Regions from separate parts of the Neobacillus sp. GCM10023253 genome, predicted to be linked through region 4. Evidence: riboswitches for the same ligand, from Rfam matches in the RefSeq annotation. Region 4 holds a riboswitch; each other region holds the start of a gene.

Region 1 (2,205 bases), on a different contig from region 4:
CTGTAGCTGTAATTCCCGAAACTCCTCGTGACATTGTAAGTCTCTTAATATGTAGCTTAAACAATACTCTCCGATTCTTTGACCAAACGTACAAACTGTCCTTGTTAAAAGTACACGATCGTCCCAGGTCTTTTTATATAAAAAGCGGTCAACTCCCGCACCGAGCGAGTGCACCCATTTTAAATGACTGTAATCGTAATCCGATTTGAGATTAAAAGATACAAGTGCATCCGCCCATTTCAAATTCTCCTGAGTGGCTTCATCCTCCGGGATATAACGGATATTCTTTTGGACGCCCGCATTTTGGATGTATGCCCGAAGCTCCTGATACATGGGGCTGACAATTAAAATATTTTCGATTTTCACAATAATTCACCTCTTCAACATTAACTCCATTTTAAGGATAATTGGGAAAAAACTCAAAAAAAATCGTAGGGCTGTTAATCTCTGCTGCCCTCCCCATGCTATATAACTATCAATAAATATACGATTTTAGTGTTTTTTATAAAAACCCCTTGAACAAATAGGAATATTCTGTTATATTAATTTTAATTACATACTTCTTACTTCATACCTTATGAAGTGAGGATAGAGGCGCAAAGACCATCAGTAAACCATCCAAGGGTAATGGGACCCGTTGACGGTGGCGGAAAGGGGAATTTGCCGAAGCTTCTGAGGATCTCATTGTTCCGGGAGCTGGTTCTGTTATTGAATAAATACAGAATTGTCATATAGGAAACTATATGGAGGGCTATCTCACGCAGGGGAACTTGTAAAATTAACGTTTCTGATGCAGCTAGTGGGCCCTTCCCGCAGCTGCTTTTTGCGTTTGGCCTTACCTCTTTTTAAAAATAATTTTAAAAGGGTGAAATTTATGTACTTTGGCCAAGTTTTAACAGCAATGGTGACTCCGTTTGATCAGGATGGCGAAATTGATTTTAATGCGACGAGAGATTTAGTAAATTATTTATTAGCGAATGGTACTGACGGGTTGGTTGTTTGTGGAACAACCGGTGAGTCCCCTACCTTATCAACTGAGGAAAAAGTGGCTTTATTTAAATTTGTGGTTGAAGTTGCGGACGGGAGAGTTCCCGTTATTGCAGGGACTGGCTCAAACAACACAAGAGCCTCAATCAGTCTAACAAAGCTAGCAGAAGAAGTCGCTGTAGACGGCATTATGCTCGTAGCCCCATACTATAATAAACCATCCCAGGAAGGCATGTATCAGCATTTTAAAGCGATTGCTGAATCTACTTCTCTTCCGGTAATGCTTTATAATATTCCAGGACGCAGTGTCGTCAATATATCTGCTGAAACGGTCATCCGCCTTTCTCAGATTCCTAATATTGTAGCGGTTAAGGAAGCTAGCGGCCACTTGGATGACATGGCCGAAATTATTAAACAAACTGATGATGACTTTTCTTTATACAGCGGTGATGATGGAATGACCTTGCCGGTGCTTTCGATTGGCGGCGTTGGTGTGATTTCCGTTGCATCTCATATTATCGGGAATGAAATGCAGGATATGGTGTCACGCTTTAAAAATGGGGATTTAGCAGGCGCCGCTGATGCACACCGTGAATTACTGCCAATTATGAAAGCTTTATTTGCAGCACCAAGCCCAGCACCTGTAAAAGCATCCCTAAATATGAAAGGGATCAATGTCGGCGGTCTGCGCTTGCCGTTAATTCCTTTAAACGAAGAGGAAACCAGAACACTTCAGAATGTCCTATTGCAGAATAGCGAACTGGAAGTTATTTAGAGTGATACCCGAAAGCAGGACAAATCGAGCGGGCTCCCGTTCGATTTGTCCTGCTTTTTTTAATTTCTGCTTTTCCCCTCTATCCTCACTGCAAAAATATTTCTTTAATAAATTCAGAAAAGTGTTTACAAAACCCTCTCCAAACTCTATAATTCACATATATTTACTCGGAATTAGTCACAAAAGAAGGAGGCCCCCAACATGAGCATAGGAATTGCATTAATGGGATTATTAGTTGGGTTATTGGTAGGTTTAACAGGGGTTGGAGGGGCAGCATTGTTAACCCCAGTGCTCATCATGGTCGGAATTCAGCCTTCCATTGCGGTGGGAACGGACCTAGTATACAACTCCATTACCAAACTGTTTGGAGTCATTCAGCATTGGAGACAGAAAACAATTAACTTTAAACTCATGAAGTATCTTGCAATCGGAAGTGTCCCAAG
Region 2 (2,205 bases), on a different contig from region 4:
CTTTTAAGCTGATAATGAACTGATTCCCCAGCGGCGGGATGGCTCGTTTGAAGGCCTGTGGAAAAATAATTCTGCGCATTGCAAGCGGGTAGGACATCCCTAGCGATCTTGCAGCTTCCATTTGCCCGCGGTCGATCGATTGGACAGCCCCCCTGAAAATTTCTGCTATATACGCCCCAGTATGAATACTTAACGCAAGCGCGCCGGCTGTAAAGCTGTCAAGGGTTAGAAAATTCGCGATTCCATAATATAGGAACATAATTTGAACGATTAACGGAGTCCCGCGGATAAGCCCAATATAAATATCAGAAATCCAATTAAGAAATTTGATAGAAGAGATTTTAAAACTGGCAAAGATGATTCCAATGATTAATGCAAATAGCAGAGAAATAATTGTAATGGAAATCGTCATCCATGAGGCTTTCAAGAAGGCAACACCATGCTCACTGAGGATGCCGATAATATTTTGCCAAAAAGTCATGATTTCATTTCTACCTCCTTTGAAAAAACGTAAGCCCCAAGCATGGAGCTTACGTTATCCAATTTTCCTATTTTGCGTCTTAAAGATGTGCGGGTGCTTACTTTTCAAGTAAGTTTTCGTTGAACCATTTTTTGCTGATTTTTTCGTAAGTGCCATCCTTCTGCATGTCGTCAATGGCTTTGTTGATTTTATCAGCAAGCTCTTTGTTACCTTCTGCAACCGCAACACTAACGCGGTCCTCATTTAGCAGGTTGCCAATCGGCTTGATTTTTAAACCTTTTTCGTTTTTCGCATTCAAACCGACGATTTTATCAGTAATAACGGCATCTAAACGGCCAATTGCCAAGTCCTGAAGAGCGTTAACATCAGATGGATATCCTTTTACTTGATCGGATAGTTCAAGGGCCATATCTTTCCAAGTGCTTGCCTGGATGACGCCGATTGTTTTTCCCTTTAAATCATCTTTTGAAGTAATATTACTGTTGTTCTCAGCCACAAAGATTTGGGCGCCGGATAAATAATATGGGTTTGTGAAGTCTACTTGTTTATCACGTTCAGGTGTTGCTGTCATACTTCCGATAATTGCATCGTATTTTTTAGCTTTTAAACCTTGGATGATAGTTTCCCATTGATTAGTCACAGGATTTGCCTTTACACCAATTCTTTTGGCAATCTCATTACCAATTTCTACGTCAAAACCAGTTAATTTGTCATCCTTCTTAAAGTTTAATGGCGGATATTGCCCGCTCATCGCAAACGATAGTGTACCCTCTTTAATTAGGCCTAAATCTTCACCCTTTGCCTGGTCTGTTTTAGCTGTTTCTTTCGATCCGCACGCTGCTAGAATCAAAAGTAATGCAGAAACTACTAATATCATAAGTTTTCTCATGATGCTTCCCCCTTTTTAATATAAAAAGCACCGTCCATGTGACGGTGCCTGACACCCTCATTAAAAGCTTTGAATTAGATAGTTCTCCACAATTCTCGTGAGAATTGTGACAGTTCTGCCCCATTTCGAGTACAGCCCCAGCCCTCTGAAAACAGTGATTTCAGAGGCTTCGGCGATTTATCCTTTTTCCTATTTTCATAGATTTCACTGAATCTCCAATAGGATACTAATATAAATCGCGACCTCTACCTCATCTCAAAAGCTTAAAGATGAGGAATTAATATTCTTTTCGCAATAATTAGTATAAGTAAATATTTATACATAATCAAGTATAAATTTACTAGAATATTTCCCCATTTGAAAAGACTTGACGAAAATTTGTTAATTGGTATACATTTTTCTACAATACTAATCTTAAAAAAAAGGGGTCAGAATGATGCTGCAATGCCGTGAGGATGTATTGGCATTCACGAACCAACTCGTGAATATCGAAAGTATTGTGAATACAAAGGGTGAAAAAACAATTGCCCAATATTTATATAAATTTATTTCTGCTTTTCCTTATTTTTCAAAAAATCCTTCTCACATGACGATGTCTCAAACCATTCAGGATGAACATGAAAGATATAATGTATTGGCATTTGTCAAAGGTACAAAAGGGAATAGCCGCCGTACGGTCATTTTGATGGGACATATGGACACGGTTGGAATTGATGATTTTAATCACCTAAAAGAACATGCGTGTTTTCCGGATCAACTAATGGCTGCGTTAAAGAGGGAGGAGCTGCCTGCCTCGGCGAAGGAACATTTAGACTCGGGCGACTGGTTGTTTGGT
Region 3 (2,205 bases), on a different contig from region 4:
AGCCGGACATACCTGAAGCATTTAAAAGCCATACATAAACTGTACCATCGCCAAAAAGGGATGCCAGAAAAGCAAGTGTTCCGACTAATGCTGTTACAATTAAAGCATTAACTGGCACACCATTTTTGTTCAATTTACCAAGAAATTTTGGTGCTTTTCCTTGACGTGCCAAATCCCAAAGCATCCGAGTCGATGCATACATTCCTGAATTACCTGCTGATAAAACAGCTGTTAAAATGACTGCATTCATGACAGAAGCAGCAAATGCGATTCCGGCTTTTTGGAAAACAAGCGTAAATGGACTTACAGCAACATCTCCATTAGCAAGGTTTTCATTTGTATAAGGAATAATAAGACCGATAACAAGAATAGCTAACACATAGAATAAAAGAATTCGCCAAAAAACTTGCTTTACTGCACGTGGGATTGATTTTTCTGGGTTATCTGTTTCACCTGCTGCAACACCTAAAAGTTCAGTTCCTTGGAAGGAAAATCCAGCTGCCATAAAGATTCCAAGCATGGCCATGAATCCGCCATGGAATGGTGCATCTCCAACTGTAAAGTTTTTAAAGCCAATTGCTTCATTTCCCATAATTCCAAAAATCATTAACGTACCAGCAATGATAAAGATCACAACAGTTACAACTTTAATTAATGAGAACCAATATTCCGCCTCGCCAAATCCCTTAACAGAAAGATAATTTAACAAGAACATGATAACTAAAAAGATGCTGCTCCACAATAGTGAAGGAGAATCTGGAAACCAAAATTTCATAATCATTGTTACTGCAGAAAGTTCTGCTGCAATCGTAATGGCCCAGTTGTACCAATAGTTCCAGCCTAGGGCAAAACCAAGGGATGGATCCACGAATTTCGTAGCATAGGTACTAAAGCTTCCTGCTACCGGCATGTAGGCACCCATTTCAGCTAAACTTTGCATTAAGAAATAAACCATAATGCCAATAACAAGATATGAAAGAATCGCTCCGCCAGGTCCCGCGCTATGGATAGCACCGCCGCTGGCAAGAAATAATCCGGTCCCGATAGTTCCGCCAAGAGAAATCATTGTAAGATGGCGGGACTTTAAGCTCCGTCTTAATTCATTTTTATCATTTTTTGGACCCGTGGGCCTAGTGTATATTTCGTCTTTTCTTACCTGCGCTGTTTGCATGTTTATGACTCCTTTAAATTTTTTTATTGGAAGGAGTTTGGAATAAAAAATGCCCTCGAAGCAGATTCGACGGCATTTGTATATACCCCGCATCATACCTTCCGAAAGATAGCTCAACACGTAAAGCTGGTAAGTCTATACGTGACAGTTCTGTTCCTGTTCGGAGACAGCCCCAGCATGTTTCTCCAGAGAGAAAAACACACTTCGGCAGCTTTTCCTTTCAAACGGAGTCAAAAACATCTCTGCGTTTCGTCCATTTTACTAATAAAAACCGCGACCTCTACCTCATCGGTTTTGATGAGGATTTAATATTAAGAATGATATATTACTAGAGTATATACGTTTTAATAAATTTGTCAATATTATATATTGGAAACGAGGGATTAGGGGTTTTTGTAAGATGAATATTAATGTAATATGCTTTTATAATTATTCAACTTAATTTTCGGGTGCTATTTCCAGATAATTAATTGTTTTTTAAATATATTAATTAGTTTACATCCTAGCTATGAATCGTTATCATTTTTTTAAATAAATAGTGGAAAGACAGGAGAAATATTCATGCAGATGGTTGGAATTATTATCGGCTCTTTTATAATTGTAGCTGCATTCAATCTTTTCCTCATCCCTCACGAGGTTTTAAGTAGCGGGATGAGCGGTATTTCGATGATAATAGGAATGATTACCCCCATAAACACAGGAGTGGCTAATCTTTTGTTGAACCTTCCCCTTTTAATCATTGGCTATAAAATGCTGGGAAAAAGATTTATCTTTAATTCAATCTTTTCAGTGTTCGTTATTTCTTTAGGACTTTATTTAGTGCCAGTATTTCCTGTCGCGAAAGATACCATCCTCTCATCAATATTTGGCGGAGCTTTGACCGGCCTAGGGGTTGGAATCGTATTTCGAAGCTCGGGTTCAACGGGTGGATTTGATATCATCGGAATGATTGTTTCCCGAAAGAAAGACTTCCCAATCGGAGTGCTCCTCTCCGGAATGAACGCGGTTGTCATTGTAATTAGCGGATTTTTATT
Region 4 (2,205 bases):
ATGCTTCGTGCAGGGCTTCTACTGCTTTGAGCATATTTTTTTCTTCTACTACAGCTGATACTTTGATTTCTGAGGTGCTGACCATCTTTACTGGAATATTGCTGTTCGCAAGAACCTCAAACATTTTCGCAGCCACACCAGGATTAGAAATCATTCCGGAACCAACAATTGATACCTTTGCCAGTTTATTCTCAGCATCAAGCTGGTCATAGGCAAGTGTTTCTTTATTGTTTTCGAGCACATTTAAGGTTGGGATCCAATCATCGGTATGGATGGAAAAGGAGAGATTGGCTGCGCCCTCATCTGTTGTGCTTTGAATAATAATATCCACGTTAATGTGATTTTTGGCCAATGTCGTAAAAATAGTTGATAAGCTTGTTAATGAATTTCTAAGCCCTAAAACAGTAACCCGTGTAATTCCATCTTCAAACGCGACTCCGCGTACGACTAAATTTTGTTCCATCGTTGCTTCCCCCTCAATTACAGTTCCTTCAACCTTCTCCATGCTAGAGCGGACCTCAAGCCTTACATTATAATTTTTTGCAAACTCGACCGCTCTTGGATGTAGAACTCCCGCACCCAGATTGGCCAGTTCAAGCATTTCATCATACGATACTGATAATAATTTCCGAGCGTTCTTGACATAACGGGGATCCGTTGTAAATACCCCGGTTACATCGGTATAAATATCACATTTATCCGCATTTAGCGCAGCCGCCAACGCAACTGCAGTTGTATCAGAACCCCCGCGTCCGAGCGTAGTGATTTCCCCGACTTCAGTAACCCCTTGGAATCCGGCCACAATAACGACTTTTCCAGCATCAAGCTGGTTTTGAACAGCATCAGTGTTTATTTTCGAAATCCTTGCATTGCCGTGAACAGGCTCTGTCATAATTCCAGCCTGCCAGCCTGTAAAGGAAACAGCCTCCAGACCTTTTTGGTTTAAGGCCATTGAAAGCAATGCGATCGTTACTTGCTCACCTGTTGAAAGCAGCATATCCATTTCCCGCTTATTCGGCTGCTCGGATATTTCCTTTGCCATATTAACAAGCTGGTCCGTTGATTTTCCCATCGCCGAAACAACGACCACTACTTGGTTTCCACATTCCTTTTCCCCCCGCACACATTCTGCGACATTTAGAATTTTTTCAATGCTGCCAACGGAGGTTCCGCCAAATTTCTGTACTATTAAGCCCATGTCTTCCCCTTCTCTCAGTCATTCTTGTAAAAAAATAAAAAGCAATGGGAGCATATCCCATTGCTTTGAAAACACAAAATTAACATTTTCGCGTTAGTAGACAATGAAAGATAGCGCTCCAAGACAACGGTCTTGACAATCCGGCATTTTTTCAATGACGAACCAGCAAGGAAAATAATGAGTGTTTCCCAACTTCGGCGAACATTCCCTTTCAAAGCCCATCGTTGAAGCTCATCCTTCTCCGGGCCTTTACTCTTGAAGCTCGCACCTCTACCTTCACTTTACTTATAAAAGTGATAGTCTATTAAATTTTTATTCATTATAGCATAGTAATACTAGAGTGACAATTATTGTGACTGAAGTTTTTTTATTAATTCTTCTGCCACATTTTTGGGGATGCCAATCCCTCTAAATTCCTCAAGGGTTGCCTCTCTCATTTTCTTAACGGAGCCAAATTCCTTTAATAGCTGCTTCTTGCGTTTTTCGCCAATCCCAGGAATGTCGTCAAGTAAGGATTGGAATGCAGTTTTACCGCGTGTCTGCCGGTGGAAGGTAATCGCAAAGCGGTGAACTTCATCCTGGATTCGCTGGAGTAAATAAAATTCCTGGCTATTCCGGGCAAGCGCTACAATTTCTAATGGATTCCCATACATAAGCTGTGATGTGCGGTGCTTCTCATCCTTGACCAGTCCAGCAAGAGGAATGTCCAGCCCCAATTCATTTTCTAGTACATCGCGGACAGCTTCTACATGCCCCTTTCCACCGTCAATGATGATCAAATCAGGCAGCGGAAGCTCTTCCTTTAGAGCCCTCGAGTATCTTCGTCTCGTTACCTCTCTCATCGATTCATAATCATCCGGGCCTTCAACAGACTTAATTTTATATTTCCGATATTCCCGCTTGTTTGCTTTGCCGTCTGTAAAAACAATCATCGCTGACACCGGGTCTGTCCCTTGAATGTTAGAGTTATCAAAGGCCTCGATCCGGTGGGGCGTATATATGCCAAG

Evidence for each region. Region 4 has a riboswitch for lysine ahead of ACFPA1_RS16825 (aspartate kinase). Riboswitches for the same ligand answer to the same signal wherever they lie in the genome.
Region 1: it holds a riboswitch for lysine, as region 4 does, so the genes downstream of both, dapA (4-hydroxy-tetrahydrodipicolinate synthase) here and ACFPA1_RS16825 (aspartate kinase) in region 4, are expected to answer to the same signal.
Region 2: it holds a riboswitch for lysine, as region 4 does, so the genes downstream of both, ACFPA1_RS11965 (ABC transporter substrate-binding protein) here and ACFPA1_RS16825 (aspartate kinase) in region 4, are expected to answer to the same signal.
Region 3: it holds a riboswitch for lysine, as region 4 does, so the genes downstream of both, ACFPA1_RS12925 (amino acid permease) here and ACFPA1_RS16825 (aspartate kinase) in region 4, are expected to answer to the same signal.

What each region holds. Positions count from the first base shown of each region.
Region 1 is NZ_JBHSHV010000015.1:26,181-28,385, reverse strand. It holds gene ACFPA1_RS18755 (D-2-hydroxyacid dehydrogenase) at 1-366, opposite strand, end outside; lysine riboswitch at 582-762, shown strand; gene dapA (4-hydroxy-tetrahydrodipicolinate synthase) at 875-1,762, shown strand; gene ACFPA1_RS18745 (sulfite exporter TauE/SafE family protein) at 1,964-2,205, shown strand, end outside.
Region 2 is NZ_JBHSHV010000008.1:272,942-275,146, reverse strand. It holds gene ACFPA1_RS11970 (amino acid ABC transporter permease) at 1-481, opposite strand, end outside; gene ACFPA1_RS11965 (ABC transporter substrate-binding protein) at 579-1,373, opposite strand; lysine riboswitch at 1,442-1,626, opposite strand; gene ACFPA1_RS11960 (M20/M25/M40 family metallo-hydrolase) at 1,807-2,205, shown strand, end outside.
Region 3 is NZ_JBHSHV010000009.1:35,779-37,983, reverse strand. It holds gene ACFPA1_RS12925 (amino acid permease) at 1-1,171, opposite strand, end outside; lysine riboswitch at 1,273-1,462, opposite strand; gene ACFPA1_RS12920 (YitT family protein) at 1,733-2,205, shown strand, end outside.
Region 4 is NZ_JBHSHV010000012.1:539,525-541,729, forward strand. It holds gene ACFPA1_RS16825 (aspartate kinase) at 1-1,198, opposite strand, end outside; lysine riboswitch at 1,302-1,479, opposite strand; gene uvrC (excinuclease ABC subunit UvrC) at 1,546-2,205, opposite strand, start outside.